Linked DNA regions of Methylomagnum ishizawai. The protein of the gene in region 1 interacts with the protein of each later gene in a pairwise test. Links are inferred from orthologs where the notes say so. Each region holds a gene or a part of one and is shown in the gene's direction. Other genes may lie near its edges. The genes, in order: ssb and K5658_RS00895.

Region 1 (9,535 bases):
GCCGCCCTGTCCGACGATATCTACGGCATCATCGCGGGCCGCGCCCTGCAAGGCGCGGGCGCGGTGGCGGCGGTGGTGATGGCCCTCGCCGCCGACCTCACCCGCGAGGAGCACCGCACCAAGGCCATGGCCTTGATCGGCGTCAGCATCGGCTTCTCCTTCGCCCTGTCGATGGTGGCGGGACCGATACTCTCGGCCTGGATGGGACTGAAGGGCTTGTTCTGGGTGGTCACCGCCTTGGCCGCGCTGGGCATCGTGGTGCTCTATACCGCCGTGCCCGATCCCGTGACCAGCCGCTTCCACCGCGACGCCGAGGTCAGGACCGCTTCGTTCGGCACGGTGCTGGGCAACCCGGAACTGTTGCGGCTCGACCTTGGCATCTTCTGCCTGCACCTGATCCTCACCGCCACTTTCGTGGTGCTGCCCCTGGTACTGCGCGACACGCTCGACCTGCCCACCGCCCAGCATTGGCATCTCTATTTGCCGGTGTTCGTGCTGGCGATGGCGAGCATGGTGCCTTTCGTGATCGTGGCCGAGAAAAAGCGCAAGATGAAGCCGGTGTTCCTCGGGGCCATCGCCGTGGTGGCGCTGGCCGACCTGGGTTTCCTGGGATTCGGCGCGAGTTTCTGGGCGGTGTTCGGGCTGCTCTACCTGTACTTCACCGGCTTCAACCTGCTGGAAGCCACCCTGCCCTCCATGGTGTCCAAGATCGCCCCGCCCGACCTCAAGGGCACGGCCATGGGCGTTTATTCCACCGCCCAATTCCTGGGCGCGTTCGCGGGCGGCGCGGGCGGGGGCTGGATTTACGGGCATCACGGCATCCCGGCGGTGTTCCTGTATTGCGCGGTGGCGGCCCTCATCTGGCTGGCGGTGGCCCTGGGGATGCGCCCGCCGCGCCATGTCAGCAGCCTCCTGGTCAATGTCGGCGCGTTGAGCCGGGAACAAGCCGCCACCCTCTCGGGCCGTTTGCTGCAAGTGCCGGGCGTGGCCGAGGCGGTGGTCCTGGCCGAGGATGGCGTGGCCTATCTCAAGGTGGATAAGGACACCCTGGACCGCGCGGCCCTGACCGAAGAATTGTTCCAAACCCAGGCGGCCTGATCCGCCCTCTACGACAGCAAGACCGGGGCGAACCCGGCATTGAACCGTCCGGGCCGCCCCTACGGCCCCGGACACCCCGAATGCACACTATCGGAGAAACTTCCCATGGCCTCTCGCGGCATCAACAAAGTCATCCTCATCGGCAATCTGGGCCGAGACCCCGAAGTCCGCTACATGCCCAACGGCGAAGCCGTGGCCAACGTCACCATCGCCACCAGCGACTCTTGGAAAGACCCGCAAGGCAACACCCAAGAGCGCACCGAATGGCATAACGTGGTGTTCTATCGCAAGCTGGCGGAAATCGTCGGCCAATACCTGAAGAAAGGCGGCAAGGTCTACGTCGAAGGCAGCCTCCGCACCCGCAAATGGCAGGATAAGAACGGCCAGGACCGCTACACCACCGAAATCATCGCCAACGAAATGCAGATGCTCGACCGCGCCGGTGGCGGCGGCGGCATGGGCGGAGGCGGCGGAGACCCCGGCCCCTGGTCGGAAGCGACACCGCCCACCGCCACCCGCGACCGCGATTCCGAACGCTACGCCCCGCCGCCCCAGACCACGACGGGTTCCCCGGCACCCCAACGCCCGCCCGCGCCACCGGCGGGCGGCGGCATGGATGATTTCGACGACGATATCCCGTTCTAGGTTCTACCATCAGAGCATTTATTAAGAATCTCTCCAAAGCCCGCTTCATGCGGGCTTTTTTTTGGTTTTCAGCTGTAGAATTTTGGGAGGCGGTAGTTAATTGATTTGGTTTTCAAACCGGTTTCCGATGATGTTTATTCTTAATCGGCTTTAACTTGCTGGAAACCTCGCCCACCAACGAAATCTCCTCCCCGGAAACCTGCTTGATGGGCATACCCTTGGCGAAATTGATTTTGCCGAGGTCGATCCAGAACATATTCGGGGAACCGGAAGCCTGGAAGAAGTAGAGCCGGTCGCCCGCGTCCGCCAATGTGGTCCACAAGGTGGGCCAAGTATCTTCGGAATGGACTCCCGCCGATGTATTTTCGGCACCGAGCGGAACCGAGACCGTTTTGACAATGCTGTAGACCTCGGCCAAAGCCTCCCGGATATCCTTGGGCGCGGGTATTGTTTTCAAAAAGGCCGAGGCGCGGACAAAGCGGCTGGCGGGGTCGATGTCGCCGGGCAGGGGTTCGGTCCCGCCGAAATACCTGTATTTTTTAAGATTGTTCAGTTGCCAATCCAAAGGCGGCTCATTGGTCATGACGGACGAATCCTTGCCGCGATGCACCACCTTGGCCCCGTTGACGAACTCGATGACGGCGGAATCGCCGGTGGCGTCGGAAATGGAGATGTGCAGCGGCCATTCCCGCCCCGCCGCCTTCACCGAGACGATTTGGACTTTGTCCAACTCCGCCAAGGCCTCGGCAACCGTGGCGGAAACATCCAAGAGGTATTGAAGCACCATGGCATTGGCCACGCCGGGGCGGGTATCCCTGGTTTCGTATTGGGAGTCATGCAGATAAAGGAGGTTCGCCACGAACCCCTTTTCGTTCATGCCATCGGAGGTGGCTATCCCTAAAGAATTCACCACCACGCTGCCGTATTTCGAGACCCAGCGCACCCCGTTGCCATCGGTAACGGCCCCATCCCTGGCAATGCCCCGGGGATAGGCCACGAGCTTGGGATGGTCCGGTATGTAAAGGTCCATGGTGCGGCCTACGACATGGCCATGGTCCGTGTTGAGCAGGATGCGCGAGCAAGCCGTGGCTGCTTGGTCCAGCAAGCCAAGGCTCAAGCTTGCGGAAAGGACCAGGACGGAAAGTTGTTTGGCGGTCATGGGGAGCGCTCCAAATAGGATTGGGTTGGGGATGCCAGACCATCCGGCACAGGGTAGGAAAAGCCCGGCAATTCTGGGGTGGTTATGCGCACGGACGGAAAATCCCATGGCAAATCCAGCCGGGTATCGATCCCGGCCAACCAGCGTACCAACAGATCCATCGGCAATCCTGGAAGAATCTGGAGGCGGTGGAATGGGCCACCCTGGCCTGGGTGGACGGGGTTCATCGGCGACATCACGCCCGCCGAGGCCGAAGCCGCCTACTACCGTAGCCTTACCGAGCCCGCCATCGCGGCGTGGCTCACAGCAAACAGCCTCCGGAATTTCCGGGGCGGTCCATCCCGCTATTGATCCAAAACTTCAAAGGCCGGATCAACCGTTATGAAGGCGTAAACGGGCCCGGAGCCAATGGTAGGTCAATCGAAGGCCGGTGATGAACAGCCCGGATAGGACCACCAAGAGGAGCAGCTTCCGGAATACGTAATCGACCAGGGCTTCGCCGGCCTCGCGCGAGGCTTGCGTGACCACCGCAAGCTGGTCTTTGTGGGTGGCGGAGACCGCCAGGCTTAAAAGCCCATGAAGCTCGGCGGACATATGGCTGACTTCCCCGGCGGCCTTGCCCCATTCCCGGATGTCGAACGGCGGCGCGTTGGGATCGTCGGGCGAATCCCGTAGCTGTTGCGCGATGCCTTCGTAGGATTTCAAGACCTGGGCGGTCGCCTGGGCCATGTGGGTGCCTTCCGCGAGGGTCTCTTTCGTGGCTTGGGCCAGACCGACCAGCCCGATGCGCTCCTGGGTGAAGGCCTTGAGGACGCTCTCCCGTTCCGAAGACAAAAAGGCCGGCAGGGATTCGAGGCTTTTGGAAAGCCGCTCGCTGGAACCGGCGATCTGGGAACCGCTGCCGACCAGGCTGGCGACTTCTGGGATCTCGGCGGAACGCAGGGCCAGGAGTTCCGCCTGCCATCCCATCGTCTGGGGGAGCCGTTGCCCGATGAAAAGGGCGCGCTCCGCGAAAAGACGGGTTTCCGCCAATTCGCGGGCGGCCGGATCGAGTCCCGCGAGGGGATCTATGCCGAGGAGTCCGAAGACACTGTTCGGCAGCGCGCTGGACCGGTTGACCTCCAATCCCTTGGTGATATCGTTGACCATCGCGATACCGGCGAAGGCTTCGGGGTCCGCGTTCGGTTCGGCGAAGCTCCGCCGCCACCGCTCGATTTCCTTCCGCAGTTCGGCGCGCATTTCCGGGCTGAGCGCCCGCTCCGCGATGGCCCAGATTTCCCTTTCCCGATCCTTGAAGCAGCGGAGCATGGGTTCCGCCGAGGGGCCATAGACCTTGGGCAGCCAGTAGTCCTCGACGCGGTGCCGGGCCTCCGAGGCGAGCACGGTCAGGCTGACCAGGTTGGAGATGGGATTGGAACCCGAAGCCAATCCGTAAACATCCGTGGCCAAGGCCGATTTGATGGCGAGGAGATCGGCCCTTTTGATCGGGCCTTCGCTGGTGGAGAGGTGCTCCGCCGCCTGCGTGGTCGAGAACACGAAATTGTCCGCGAAACGGAGCAGGTCGTCTTGGAGTTTGATGGGGTCGGCCGGCTCGGTTTCCGGCGCTCCGGGAAGTATTGCCACTACCATGCGGGCCGGGAGCTCCACGGTCTTATGGATCAGCGCACAACTACTCCCGAGCAGGCCCAACAACGGGGCTGTCATCGTCAGGGAACGTAGGCATCTGTGCGGCACGGTGTTGGTCGCGGGCGGCGCTTTTCCGGGGAGTTCACCTAGGCAGCTGGATTTCCGGGTGGACATCAACGTGGAACCCCATTGGCGGCGGTCGATAAGCGGCAATCAGCCCGGTCGATTTTCCCCACGGGCCTTTTCGGGAAACACCGCGCGGGCCTCGCGCACGAACAAGGCCCGGAGCTTGTCCCAAAAATCACCGCCCAGCACGAAGAGGCTGGCCAGGAATACCAGGTCGCTGGCAAGGTTCGCGTAAAAGCGCCAAGGCGAAGCATCCGGGAGCCATTCGGGAAAATAGCCTTGGATATAGGTCACGACCAGCGGCGACAGGAATAGCACCAGTCCGAAGGCATGGCGGACCGGCCCCACGTTGCCCGCTGGTTTCTGGCTGGCGAACCAACGCTTCACGGCGGACACGATGCGGTCGAAGTTCTCCTTGCCCATGATCGCCACCGCCGCCAAGGTTCCGATATCCGGCGCCAGCAGCAGGGAACCGGCCAAGGCTTTGAGCCATCCCGGCCAATGTTCTTGGATAAAAAACGGAACCGCGAACAGCAGATTGCTGACAATCAGTACGGCGAGGCCGAGCTTGAAACGGGCGTCGGCCCCGGTGACCGCATCGCCCTTATTTGCGTTGTTCCCACGTGCCATCAGGCTTCTTGCATACATCGAGGGTGGTTTCGGCGCTGTCCTTTTTGGATTTTCCTATCGCCAAGAACAGCGTGCGGCAACCGTTGTCGCCGGTCGCGGTGGGTTTGAAGGTTCCGGAATGATCGGTTTTGGGGTTGTGCCAAGTCTTGGCTTTGCCATCTTTCGCGTTATCCAAGGCGTCTTGGGCCGCTTTGTCGAACAGCCCCCAATCTTCGTCGGTAAAGGATTCGGCGGGCGACGCCTTGATCTTCCACTGGCCTTCGATCTTGCAGAAACTCAAGACCGATTTTTCCGAGATACCGCTCGCCGTTTTGGTGGCCAACGCGGTTTGTCGGCATGACAAACCGGAATCCTTATACGACAGTAGTACCTTGAACACCCCCTTGCTACCGGTTTTGGGGTTTTTCCAGCCTTTACTCGCACCATCCTTGCCGTGATCCAATATGTCCTGCCCGGTCTCCAGCATAAGCTGATAATCCTCGTCGTTCATATATCGGTCTGGAGACTGGGCTAATAGATATTCATATTGGAATGCCTGCGCGGACGAACTAAAACCTTGGGTTGCTAGCATTAAAGCTGCCGTGGCAATCAATTTGTAATTCATCGTAGCTCCTTTTTGTTTTGTCGCTTTGGAATTTATCGAATCCGGCGGGCGGCGTTGCGCCCAAATGAGAACACCATCCGACCCGCGAGCGGCGTTGCGGCCTCCCCCGATCTACTAAGCCTAGACGATTACAAGAAGGGTGTACTATTAAGGCAAGCCCCGCGTCGTGGGAGCGTTCTCAAAGCCACCACCGCCGGCGATTCCGTCAAGGATTTCCTGGAAGCCCGCGGCAAGCGGGCTTTTTTATGGCTGTATGAGTTTCGCGCGATTCATGGGAACGGGCCACCGAGGACGGGCGTCGCCGCCTCGTAGCCAAGAGGAAGGGTTACGGGCACAGGCAGGGCCGGGCAATCCGCGTCAGCGGTCCCGTGCCTGGAGGCCGATCTCGTCGTCGGCGAGATAGCAGCCGGGATCTTCGGCCCAGAAATCCCCGGTGGTCTGGTGGGCACGCACCCGCGTGTTGCCATTGCAAAGATCGAGATGGGCGCATTCCGCGCAGCGGCCCTTGACCGGGCGCGGACTGGCTTTCAGGCCCGCCATCAAGGGGTCCGACACATCCCGCCAAATCTCCGAAAAAGGCCGTTCCCGCACATTCCCCAGGCTGTAATGCCACCAGAAGGTGTCGGGATGGACGTTCCCCAGGTTGTCGATATTGGCGATGTTGACGCCGGAGGCATTGCCGCCCCATTGGGCCAGCCGGGCGCGCAGCCTTCCCGCTTGGTCGGGGAAGCGCCGCCGCGCCCAGTGCAACAGGTAAACCCCGTCGGCGTCGTTGTTGCCGGTGACGAATTCGGCGGGCCGCCCCGCCCGGAGCCGGTCCAGGCAGGTATCGAACAAGAGGTCCATGGCGGCGCGGGTCGTGGCGAACACCGCGTCGTCCTTGCGGTTGCGGTGGCCGCGACCGCCGTAGTTGAGGTGGGAGAGATAGAACTTGTCCACGCCTTCCCGTTCCATCAGGTCGAGCAGGGCGGGCAGGTCGGCGTGGTTGTCGCGGGTCAGGGTGAAGCGCAGGCCGACCTTGATGTCCCGTTCGCGGCAGAGCCGGACCCCATGCAGCGAACGCTCGAAGGAACCGGGACTCTGGCGGAAATCGTCGTGGGTCTTGCCTATGCCGTCCAGGCTGACGCCCACGTAGTCGAAGCCGGTGGCGGCGATGGCGGCGATGTTCTGTTCGGTGATGAGGGTGCCGTTGCTGGACAGCCCCACGTAGAAACCCATGGCCTTGGCGCGTTGGGCGATGGCGAAGATATCGGGCCGCAGCAGCGGCTCCCCACCGGACAGAATCAACACCGGCACCCAGAACGCCCTGAGGTCGTCCATCACCGCGAAGACCGCATCGGTATCGAGTTCGCCGGGGAAGTCGATATCCGCCGAGGTGGTGTAGCAATGCTTGCAGGCCAGATTGCAGCGGCGGATCAGGTTCCAAATCACCACGGGGCCGGGCATGACCCGGCGGCGTGGCGCGGCGGGAAGCGGTTCCGCCGGGGGATCCAGCAGTTCGGCGATGTATTGGGTGATGCGGAACATGGGGGGGTTAATCGCCGATACGCAAGCCGGTTTTCTTCAAGATGCGCGTGCTGTACAGCACGGCATGGCCCCGGTTGGCCTCGCCCAGCAAGGCCGCGATGCGGGCGGTTTCCCGCTCGACCTCTTCACGGGTCCGGCCATGGACCATGGCGAACAGGTTATACGGCCAGTCGGGCCGATGGCGCGGGCGGTGGTAGCAATGGCTGACCGCATCCAAGGCACCGACCCGCGCCCCGAGTGCGTCGATCGCTTCATCCGGCACATCCCAGACCGTCATGCCATTGGCCCGGTAGCCCAACTTGTAATGATTGGGCACCGCGCCGATGCGGCGGATCACCCCGCGTTCCTGCATCGCCCGCAGCCGCGCCATCACCACGTCGGCGGAGAGGCCCAGTTGTTCGGCGATGGCCGCGTAGGGCCGGGGCGTCAGCGGCAAACCGGCCTGGGTGGCGCGGATGATTTGGCGGTCGATCTCGTCGATGGCGTCGCGGTCTTGCATGGTCATACCTCCAGGCGCAGGCCCACGTAGTACTCGGCCAGTTTGGGCATATCGTGGACCTTCAAGCCGGTGGCGGCTTCTATCCCCGCGATGACTTCGGCCTTGCGCTCCGGCTTTTCGGTCGCGAGGACGAACCACATGTTCAAGGCATGGTCGCGGGCGTAGTTGTGGGCGACTTCCGGGAAAGCGTTGACCTCGGCCACCACCCGCTCGAAATCGGCCTCGGGCACGGCCAGCGCCGCCAGGCTCAGCGCCCCGCCCATGCGCTCGGCATGGTAGAGCGGCCCGAAGCGGCTCAGGATGCCTTGGTCCAACAAGCCGCGCAGTCCTTCGATGACTGCTTCCTCGGTCAAACCCAGGCGTTCCGCGACTGCCAAATAGGGCCGCTCGCAAATCGGGAAACCGCCTTGCAGGCCGTTGATGAGGGTGCGTTCCAGGGCGTTCATGGGGAGTGGGGAAAAGCTTAACGGTAGACCGCGCCGCGCTGCTTGAAACAGCGGCGGCTGAATAATACGGCGCGGGGCATGGCCTCCAGGCCGCAGGCGAGGGTCAACGCCTCCACCTGGGCTTCGACGGTGGCGCGATCCCGGCCATGGATCATGCAGAACAGATTATAGGGCCAGGCCTCGCCCCGGCGCGGACGGCGGTAACACAGCGTGACACAGGCGAAAGCGGCCAGCCGGGCACCGACGGCGCCGACCAGGGCGTCCGGTACGTCGAACACCACCATGGCGTTGGCGCGGTAGCCGAGTTTGCGATGGCGGACCACCACCCCCAGGCGTTTGACGATCCCGGTTGCGAGCCAGCGTTCCAGCCGTTCGATGACCTCGGCCTCGCTCAAACCCACCTGCCGCCCCAGTTCGGCATAGGGCCGGGGCACCAGGGGCAGGCCGTGCTGGACCGCCGCCAGCAAGCGTAGGTCGCTGGCCGCGTCGGGATGGGTTCCGCAATGGACCGGGGCCGGACCGGGAAACACGGCGGGGAAATCCACCGCCCGGAGTGGCATCCCGCTCATGTGGGTCCGCTCCCGAAGTCCAGCGGAAAACCCAGGTCGATATGGAAATCCTCCAGCAAGGGCAGCGACAACACGGCCAATCCCGTATGCCGCTCGATCCGGGCCAGCGCCGCGTCCAAGCGTTCCGGGTCGGCGGCGGTGAGGACGAACCACAGGTTGTAGCGGTGTTCCCGCTCGTAGTTGTGGTTCACTTCGGGGAGATCGCTGATCCAGGCGGCAACGGCTTCCAGGCGTTCCGCCGGTACGGCCAGGGCCGCCAGCGTGCTGGCTCCGACCCGCTGGGGCGCGAACACCGGCCCCACCCGGCTGACCATTTGGCTATCGCTCAAGACCCGAAGGTTTTCCAGCACCTCGGCCTCGTCCACGCCCAAAGTTTCGGCCAGGGCTTGGAAAGGCCGCGGCGACAGCGGGAAGCCGCGCTGGAAATCGTTGAGCAAGCGTTTTTGCAAAGGGGTCAGCGACAAGGCCTTGTCCTCACAAACCCAGGCGGTGGGCGCGCGCGGTGAAGAAAATGCCGCTGGGCTTGTCGGCCTTGATCCGGGCCAATTCGGCGAAGGTTTCGGTGTCGTAGACCATCACCCGGTCGTCGTCGCGCACCGAGACCCA
Region 2 (9,495 bases), 1.1 Mb from region 1 along the record:
GGCGTCGCGGTGCTGGTGGTGGTGCGGCCTGGGCTGCTGCCGGTTTGGGGATGGGGCGGGGCGGTCCTGCTGGGCGTGGCCTTGGCCGATGCCGGCTTGGCGTTGCGCCGCGGCAATCCCTTGACGGCGCGGCGCGAGGTCCGGGCCGTCTGGCCTTTGGGCGTGGCGCAAACCATCGGCTTACGCCTGGCCGGCGGGGACGGCGCGGGCTGGGTGTTCGACCGTCCGCCCGTGGCATTCGCCGCCGCGGCCCGGCCCGTGGCGTTCCGGGTGCGTGGCGGAGAATGGACCCAGGTCCATTACCGGCTCACGCCCACCGAGCGCGGCGAGCATCGTTTCGATACGGTCGAGTTGCGGCTGTTGTCGCCCTGGCGCTTGTGGCTGACCCGGCACCGGACCGGGGAAACCCAGACGGTGCGGGTCTATCCCGATTTCGCCCGGATCGCCGAATATAGCTTGCTGGCGACCGACAACCGGCTGTCGCAATTGGGCGTATTGCGGCGGCGGCGGCGTGGCGAGGGTTCGGATTTCCAGCAATTGCGCGAGTACCGCCGCGACGATGCCCTGCGTAGCATCGATTGGAAAGCCACGGCCAAGCACCGCAAGCCCATCGTCCGCGAATACCAGGACGAGCGCGACCAGCGTTTGATGTTCCTGTTGGATTGCGGCCAGCGCATGCGGGCGCGGGACGATGCGCTGTCCCATTTCGACCATACCCTGAACGCCTTGCTCTTGCTGGCCTATGTGGCCCTGCGCCAGGGCGACGGGGTGGGCCTCGCCACCTTCGCCCATGCCCAGCCGCGGTTCCTGGCCCCGCGCAAGTCGCTGGACACCGTCCAACACTTGCTGGACGCCACCTACGACCTGCAACCCACGCCGCGCACCCCGGATTACCTGATGGCGGCCCAGTCCTTGGCCGGGCGCTTGGAACGGCGGGCGCTGATCGTCCTGCTCACCAATCTGCGCGACGAGGACGAATCCAGCCTGGTCCTGGCCTTGCGCCTATTGGGCAGGCGGCATGGGGTCCTGGTCGCCAATTTACGGGAAACCGCCCTGGACGCGGCCTTGGCCCGGCCCATCGCGGATTTCGACGCCGCCCTGGGCTATGCCGCCGCCGTGGATTACCGCCGCGCCCGGCGGCGGCAATGGGCGATGTTGAAGGCCCAGGGTGCCCAGGTGTTGGAGGTGGCCCCGCCCGGATTGCCCACGGCCCTGGTCAACCGCTATTGGGAGATGAAGCGTGGCGGTCTGCTATGAGGAGTAATATCGCTGTTTCGCCATATCTTGTTCAAACCCGGAGCCCACCATGAGTACGCCGAGTACGCCAGAACCCATCCCCGAGGCCGATGAGACCCAGAATCCCTACGAAGCGCCCCAGGCCAGGGTGGACGATCCCGGCCTCGAAGGGCTGGGCGAATTGCTGGAGACGCCCCGCGCCCTCGAATTCACGCGGGGGTTGGGCTGGCTGGCCGGCGGTTGGGAATTGTTCGCGAGGGCGCCCGCCACCTGGATCGGCATCGTGATCCTGTGGATGGTCATCATCGGCTTGATCCTGCTGGGCCAGAGCCTGGTGGCGAACCTCGCGGTGGGGCTGGTCAATACGCTGTTCACGGGCGGCCTGATGTATGGCTGCCATGCGCTGACCCTGGAGCGGGACGGCCTCGGGGTCGAACACCTGTTCGCGGGCCTGTTCCGCCGCTTCCTCGGCTTGGCCTTGATCGGACTGGCCGGGAGCGCCGCCAGCGCCGCGATCCTGTTCGGCTCGTTCATCGCCGCCCTGGGGATGCCGACGGGGTTCAATATCCTGGTCCATGGCGAAGCGGTGGCGATGATGCCCGATCCGGTCCGCTTGTTGCTGGCCCTGCTGATGGTATCGGCCCTGATGATGCCGGTGATGATGGCGCTCTGGTTCGCCCCGGCCCTGGCCATCTTGCACGATGTGCCGCCGGGGCGGGCCTTGGTCCTCAGCTTCCAGGGCTGCCTGCGGAACCTCATGCCGTTCCTGGCCTACGGCTTGGGTGGCGCGATCTTAACGGTCCTGGCCGTCCTGACCCTGGGCCTGGGCTGGCTGGCGCTGTGGCCGGTGTTGATCGCCTCGACCTATGTGGCCTACCGCAACATCTTCACCGAGTGAGCGATGGACACCCCGCCGCCCGATACCGTCCGCGTGGTCGCGACCCCCGAAGGCTGCGAATTGGTCCTGCGCCTGGCGGGACCGGCGGCGCGGGCGCGGGCGTTCTGCATCGATGCCGTAATCCGCTTCCTCGTGTTCGTGGCCGCGGCCACCTTGCTGGGACGGCTGGGTTCGATGGGCATGGGCTTGCTGCTGTTGGTCTATTTCGGGTTGGCTTGGGGGTATCCGGTGTTGTTCGAGGTCTTCAATGCCGGGGCCACGCCGGGCAAGCGCCTGTGCGGGCTGGCCGTGCTGCGCGACGATGCCACCCCGGTCGGTTGGGACGCCGCTTTCCTGCGCAACGCCCTGCGTTTCGTGGACGCCGCCCCGGTGGGCTATGCGGTGGGCTTGGTGGCCATGGGCCTGAATGGCGATGGCAAGCGCCTGGGCGATATCCTGGCCGGGACGGTGGTGGTGTATCGGGGCATGAAAAAACCCGATCCGGGCGGCCCGGCCCCGGTGGAGGGCGTGGAACCGCCGCCCTTCCCCCTGGGGGCCGGGGAACGGCGGGCGCTGTTGGAATACCGCCGCCGGGCCGCAACCCTGACCCCGGAACGCGCCTTGGAACTGGCCGCCTTGGCCGCGCCCCTGACCGCCGGGCTGTCCCCGGAGGCGGGGCGGGCGCGTTTGTTCCGCCTCGCCGATTTCTTGCAGGGCCGCGCCGTCCAGGGCCGGGATTGAATCCCGGCTGTCATGATGCTGTAAACTGGCCGGGTAAACCTTAGCGCTTGGCCTTCGGGCCGCCACCGGGCAAACTTCCCCCCCATCCCAGCGGGGCTGGCATAATACCCCCCGACTCTCCGCCTTTTTCCCTGGAATCCGCGCCGCCATCCGTCCGGTTTTTCCATGGCGGGAGCGTGCGGCGCGGATTCCGGTTGTTCCCCGCCCGGACGGTATTTCCCATGGAATGCCGGGCGCGGGCGGTTCCACGAAGAGTTCATGGAGGCATCATGGCAAAACTCACCGACATACTGAAAAGCGATATCACCAAGGGCGTGGCGATTGGCCTGGGCGTGGCCGCCGCGGGGCTGCTGCTGACGCCGGCCTTGCGGCCCGTCACCCGTGGCGCGATGAAGGGCGGCATCCTCCTGTTCGAGAAGGGCCGCGAATGGATGGCGGAAGCCAGCGAATCCCTGGAGGACTTGGTCGCCGAGGTACGGGCCGAATTGGCCGAGCAGCGTTTCGCCGAGGAAGCCGTGGTCGAAGAAGCCGGGGATATCGAAGACGCCATGGAGGTGGCCGCGGCAACCGCCGAAGAGGCCCAGGGCTGAGCGGCCCCCATCGCCCGTCGTCGCGGCGCGGCCCACCGGGCCGGTCGCGCACCCGCCGGACAAACCCCTTCCCTACCGACCTTCCCGTCGATCCCTCATCCACCCAGTCCTTAGGTTCAGGCCGGCGCCGAGTCAGCGCAGGCGTTGGTGCAGGGGGCTTTTGCGGGGGAAATGCGCCTTGAGGAACTCCATCTGGTCGCTCAGCACCCGGCGACCCTGTAGGTAGATGTATTCGGCGTGGGTGGGCACGAAGGGGATCGCCAGGAGCTGCATCCCGGCCTGTTCGGGGGTCCGGCCGGCCTTGTGGTTGTTGCAGCGCTTGCAGGCGGTGACGACATTGTTCCAGATGTCCGCGCCGCCTTGGCTGATGGGGGTGATGTGGTCGCGGGAAAGATCGCCCTGGCCGAAATGCTGGCCGCAATACAGGCAGAGGTTGTTGTCGCGGCGGAACAGGGCGGGATTGCTGAGCGGGGGGACGTAGTTGGGGTCGGCGCCGTAGCCGCTGCCGTGCTGATGGTAGGTGGCGATGATCGAGTTGACCTCGATGATGCTGCGCCTGCCGGTCTTGGCGTTGATGCCGCCGTGTAGGGTGTAGAGATGCGTGCCGCAGCTATAGGCGACCTGCCCCAGGTGATAGAGTTTCGCCGCCTCCTGGTAGCCTATCCATTCCAGGGGCATGCCGGAGGCGTCGGTTCGCAACACCTGTAGATGATAAATCTCCATGTTTCCTCCATAGTCGAGCGCTGGCGGGTTTTCATTCGGGATGGGTGGTTAGGGTTCACTTCGAAAGATCGCTAAAGCAAAGACTTATGCACAGTGTATTCAATTTGGCCGGGGAGGGAAAACTTTGCGGGAACCGGCCCGGCCCCGGATTTTTATCTATGCATAGGTGCTTGCTTTTAAAGGAGGATTTTTATGGGGGCGAAGCGCCGCGGGGCGTTCCGCATCCAAAAATCCCATCGGGTCGAAGCGGTTCCGCGCCGATAATCCACAAAGTTATCCACAGCTTTGCGAACAGGCCCGGACCGGGTTCCAAAGGCTCCCGCCCTATGCTAGGCGGCTTTTATGTCCTGGATTTGACATGCCCAAGGTGCTGAGGATCGCGGTCCAGGCCCCGCTGCGGAGCCTGTTCGACTACCTGCCGCCCGCCGGGGTGGACCCCGCTGCTTTGCGGCCCGGCGTCAGGGTCCAGGTGCCGTTCGGACCCCGGCGGCGGATCGGCGTGCTGCTGGAAATCGCCGATGCTTCCGAACTCGATCCCGCCAGGCTCAAGCCCGTCCTGGCCGTGCTGGACCCGGAACCCCTGCTCTCGGCGGACGACCTCGCCCTGTTGGCCTGGGCCAGCCGCTATTACCACTATCCCATCGGCGAAGCGCTGGCCCTGGCCTTCGCGCCCTTGCTGCGGGAGGGCCAATCCGCCGCGCCGGAAACGGTCCGCGTCCTCTGCCCGGCGGGTCCCGGCGGTGCCGGGGCCGAAGCCTTGGTCAAGCGCTCGCCCCGCCAAGCCGAATTGCTGCGCCTGCTGCGGGAGCATCCCGCTGGTTTGCCGCCCGCGATCCTGGCCGGGCTGGACGGTGGCAAGCACGCCGCCACCGCCTTGGTCGGCAAGGGTTTGGCGTTGTGGCGGGAACAAGCGGCCCAGGTTGCCGCCGCCGGGACCGGCACCGTCCATTCCCCCGCCCCGCCCTTGGCGCTCAATCCCGGCCAAGCCGCCGCCGTGGCGCGGGTGCTGGAAGCCCTGGGCGGCTTCCGGGCCTTCCTGTTGGATGGCGTCACCGGCAGCGGCAAGACCGAGGTGTATTTGCGGCTGGCGGGCGAAGTGTTGGCGCGGGGCGGACAGGTCATGGTGCTGGTGCCCGAAATCAGCCTGACACCGCAATTGGAAGCCCGCTTCCGTGCCCGGTTCCCGGACCCCTTGGCGGTCTATCATTCCGGGCTGGCCGCCGGCGAGCGCCGCCGGGCCTGGTTGGCGATGCAGCGCGGCGAAGCCGCGATCCTGCTCGGCACCCGCTCCGCCGTGTTCATGCCCATGCGCGCGCCGGGTTTGATCGTATTGGACGAGGAACACGACGCTTCGTTCAAGCAGCACGACGGCTTCCGCTTCTCGGCGCGGGATGTGGCGGTGATGCGTGCCCATCTGCTGAAAATCCCGGTGGTGTTGGGTTCCGCCACGCCCTCCTTGGAGAGTCTCCATAATGTCCGGCAAGGGCGCTACCAGCGTTTGCACCTACCGGAGCGGGCCGGGGGCGCGGCCCCGCCGCTGTTCCGCTTGTTGGATATCCGCGGCCAGCGCCTGGTGGAAGGCTTGTCTTCCCAGCTTTTGTCCGAGATCGGCCAAACCCTGGGCAGGCGGGAACAGGTCTTGCTGTTCGTCAACCGGCGCGGTTTCGCGCCGACCTTGATCTGCCATGCCTGCGGCTGGGTCGCGCAATGCGGCTGCTGCGACGCCAACTTGGTCATCCACTTCGGGGAGGACCGCTTGCGCTGCCATCATTGCGGCCACGAACAAGCCTTGGTCCGCGCCTGCGCCCAATGTGGCGACAGCGAATTGCGGCCCTTGGGCCTGGGCACCGAGCGCATCGAAGCCGCCCTGGAAGAGCGTTTCCCCGAGGCCCGCGTGGCCCGCATCGACCGCGATAGCACCCGGCGCAAGGGGTCTTTGCATCAACTGCTGGACGATATCCACGCGGGCCGGGTCGATATCCTGGTCGGCACCCAGATGCTCGCCAAAGGCCATCATTTCCCCAAGGTCACTTTGGTGGGCATCGTCGATGTGGACGGGGGACTGCACAGCACCGATTACCGGGCGGGCGAGCGCACGGCGCAATTGATCATGCAGGTGGCGGGCCGGGCCGGGCGCGAAGATAGGCCGGGTTCGGTGCTGCTGCAAACCCGCCAGCCCGGCCATCCCCTGCTGTGCAGTTTGATCCGCGAGGACTACGCCGGTTTCGCCGAGGTCTGCGCGGCGGAGCGGGCCGCTGCCGGATTGCCGCCGTTCGGCTATCAGGCGCTATGGCGGGCGGAATCGGCCGAGGCGGACAGGCCAGCGCGGTTCCTGGCGGGGTTGGCGGAATTCGCGGGACGGATGCAAGCGCCGTCCTTGCAGGTGCTGGGGCCGGTGCCCGCGCCCCTGGCCCGGCGGGCGGGACGGCACCGCGCCCAATTGCTGTTGCAATCGCCCCGGCGCGGGGAATTGCACGGCGCGGTGGAGGCGCTGTTGGATGCCATCCCGGAATTGTTGGCCGGATGCCGGGTGCAGTGGTCGATGGATATCGATCCGGTGGATGTGTATTGAGCGGGAGCCGCCCTCGTGGGCACCGGCGCGGGGCGCGCGGGGCGGTCAAGTCCCGCCTGGCTCCATGCCCAAGCCGGATCGTAGCGCCGCCAGCCGTCCGGGGTCGGGCCGTTCCACGCAGGCGATGGCCCGCAATCCCCATGTCCCCGCCTGTTCCACGGCGACTTCGGCGAACCCGGCGGCCCGCAGCGCCCGCTCCAATGTCCCGGCGGTGAAGCCGGTATGGTGGGGGGCGGCGCGGTCGCCATAGATCAGGTCCAGCGGGGACGCGGCGGCGGCGGGCATCTCCGCCTCCAATTTATCTCCGGCGATCCAGTGCGCGATGGCCCCCAAATCCGGCACCTCCACCCACACATAAGCCCCCGCCGCCAGCATCCGGCGGAATTCCCCCAGCACCGTCGGCACTTCTTGCGGATACAGCCGCTGTAGCTGGTGCGGCGCGACGATGGCGTCGAGCGAGGCCGTCGCCACCTGGGCCAGCGCCGCCGGGTCGGCGTGGTCCAACCGGGTGGCGTCCCAGTCCGGGGCGGGGAATGCGCCGGGCCGGGAATCGCCGCCGATATACAGCAGCTTCCGAACGGGCCGGACTTCCCTCGGCAAGGGCGGGATGGCGAAGGATTCGGCCACCCCACCCGCCTGCCAGATTTCCCACATGCGGACATAGGCCGCTTCCAGGTGCAGCCGCGAGCGCTCCAGATCGAACAAGGGCTCCGTGGCGCGGTGGCGTTCGAGCTTGGCTTTGAGCGCGGCCAGCGCCTCCGGCTGGGTAGCGAGGCGCAGGGCCAGGGCTTCGTAGGCTTCCGGGGTGGCGGCGATGAGTTCCGGCAGCCCCGCCGCCCGCAACAGGCTACCGGCCATGCGGCTGGCGAAGGCGCGGCCCGGCAGGGTCAGCACCGGCAAGCCCATCCACAGCGCGTCGGCGGCGGTGGTGCCGGCGTTGTACGGCAGGGTGTCGAGGAACAAATCGGCCTGCCGGAACCGCGCCAGATATTCCGGCCTGGGCATCCGGCCCCCGAACACCAGCCGCGCCGGGTCCACGCCCCGCGCCCCGGCCTCGCGCCGCAGGTTGCTTTCCACTTCGGCATTGGCTTGGTAAAGCCATAGCACGCTGTCCGGCACCTGCCGCAACAAGCGCATCCAGATATCGAACACCGGCGGATGGATTTTGTAGGTGTTGTTGAAACAGCAGAACACGAAGCCGTGTTCGGGCAGGCCGAGTTCGGCGCGGGAGGGCGTGGGGGTGTCGAGCGGACGCCGGGCGGCGCTTTGGAAGCATTCGGGCAGCCGCGCCACCCGCTCGACATAGAAGCCCTCGTCGCCCGGCGGCACCACGAAGTCGTCGGCCAGGAGGTAATCGATATAGCCCGCGCCCAGGGTGCCGGGATGGCCGAGGTAATTGACTTGGATCGGCGCGGCGCGGCAGGCGAAGATGCCGGTGCGGGCGTTGCGGGTGTGTCCGGCCAGATCGACGGCGATATCGATTTCCAGGTCGCGGAGCCACTGGGCCAGCGCCGGGTCGGAATAGCCATGGGCATCGATGAAGCGGTCCGCCGCCCGTTCCACCCGCGTCCGCCATGCGTCCGCCGCCGGTTGGCCCAGGGCGACGGCGGTGATCTCGAAGCGGGTCCGGTCGTGCCCTTCCAGCAGGTCGGCGGTCAGGTGGGCCACGGGATGGTCGCGCCAATCGGGCGAGATATAGGCGATGCGGATGCGGTCGTGGCGGTGGCGCGGCAGTTGCGGCGCGGGTTGTTCGGGGTATTTGTCGCGGACATGGATTTCGGCGCCCAGGCGTTGTTCCAGCGGATCGCCGCCGACATTGAGCAGGGTCCAGGGCGGGCTGCCGCGGTAGCCGGCGTACACGCTCCGCCTGAGCCGCTGGTGGAGTTCGGCTTGGCCACGCCAATCGCAGACGAGGTCGCGGCAGAGGACCGCCATCCCGGCGGAATCCGGGTAATCCGGCTTCAAGGCCAGGGTGCGCTCGAAACAGGCCAGGGCTTCGTTCCACAGCCGGTTGTCGAAATACAGGGAACCCAGGTTGTCGTGGATATCGGCGCGGTTGGGGTCCAGGACCAGGGCTTGGCGGTAGGCGGCCTCGGCTTCTTGCTGGCGTCCCATGTAGCGGAGCAGGTTGCCCAGGTTGCTGTAGGCGTCCGGGTATTCCGGCCTGAGCGCCAGCGCCTTGCGGAAGGCGGCTTCCGATTCTTCCAGCCGCACGCTGACCTTGTACAGCACGCCCAGGTTGCCATAAACCTCGGCATAGTCCGGTTTCAATTCCAAAGCCTTGAGATAGGCGGCCTCGGCCTCGGCGTAGCGGTTGCCGTCGTTCAGCAAATTCCCGAGCTCGTTGTAGAACGTGGCGGCGTCCGGTTTGAGCGCGATGGCCCGGCGCTGCATGGCCTCGGCTTCCGCCCTGCGCTTGGTTTCGCGGAGGACGGTGCCCAGGGCGTTATGGGCCTCGGCATAGTCCGGCTTGAGCCGGATCGCCTCCCGGTAGGCGGCTTCGGCGTCCGCCGGTTTCCCCCCTTGCTTGAGCAAATTGCCCAGGTTGTTCCAGGCTTCCGGGTAATCCGGTTTGAATGCCAGGGCTTGGCGATAAAGGGCTTCGGCCTCGTCCGGGCGCAAGGCTTTGCGGAGGGTGACGGCCAGGTTGTTGAGCGCCTCGGGGTTGTCGGGCTTGAGCGCCAGGGATTGGCGGTAGGCGGCTTCCGCCGCTTCCAGGCGTCCGCCTTCGCTCAGGGCGTTGCCGATGGTGTTCA

The links.
Region 2: the proteins of ssb (region 1) and K5658_RS00895 interact in binary tests that used the Escherichia coli proteins (3 or more experiments, as listed by UniProt). The link is inferred for Methylomagnum ishizawai from one-to-one orthologs.

What each region holds. Positions count from the first base shown.
Region 1 is NZ_AP019783.1:1,346,850-1,356,384, reverse strand. Bases 13-2,973 are described here. They hold ssb (single-stranded DNA-binding protein), read left to right. Parts: upstream 13-1,203; coding sequence 1,204-1,743; downstream 1,744-2,973. Other genes in these bases: K5658_RS06235 (linear amide C-N hydrolase), read right to left, coding at 1,856-2,902; K5658_RS06245 (MFS transporter), read left to right, coding at 13-1,098. In the rest of the region: more of K5658_RS06245, read left to right, coding at 1-12; K5658_RS06225 (hypothetical protein), read right to left, coding at 3,275-4,531; K5658_RS06220 (hypothetical protein), read right to left, coding at 4,742-5,284; K5658_RS06215 (RT0821/Lpp0805 family surface protein), read right to left, coding at 5,259-5,888; heme d1 biosynthesis radical SAM protein NirJ, read right to left, coding at 6,246-7,415; ahbB (siroheme decarboxylase subunit beta), read right to left, coding at 7,423-7,914; K5658_RS06200 (Lrp/AsnC family transcriptional regulator), read right to left, coding at 7,917-8,360; ahbB (siroheme decarboxylase subunit beta), read right to left, coding at 8,378-8,929; K5658_RS06190 (Lrp/AsnC family transcriptional regulator), read right to left, coding at 8,926-9,393; K5658_RS06185 (cytochrome D1 domain-containing protein), read right to left, coding at 9,404-9,535. UniProt on the Escherichia coli protein: Plays an important role in DNA replication, recombination and repair. Binds to ssDNA and to an array of partner proteins to recruit them to their sites of action during DNA metabolism. Acts as a sliding platform that migrates on DNA via reptation.
Region 2 is NZ_AP019783.1:201,075-210,569, forward strand. What follows is about bases 4,212-7,132. They hold K5658_RS00895 (primosomal protein N'), read left to right. Parts: upstream 4,212-4,525; coding sequence 4,526-6,739; downstream 6,740-7,132. Other genes in these bases: K5658_RS00900 (O-linked N-acetylglucosamine transferase family protein), read right to left, coding at 6,785-7,132. In the rest of the region: K5658_RS00870 (DUF58 domain-containing protein), read left to right, coding at 1-1,257; K5658_RS00875 (BPSS1780 family membrane protein), read left to right, coding at 1,307-2,134; K5658_RS00880 (RDD family protein), read left to right, coding at 2,138-2,854; K5658_RS00885 (DUF5132 domain-containing protein), read left to right, coding at 3,124-3,444; K5658_RS00890 (HNH endonuclease), read right to left, coding at 3,577-4,167; more of K5658_RS00900, read right to left, coding at 7,133-9,495.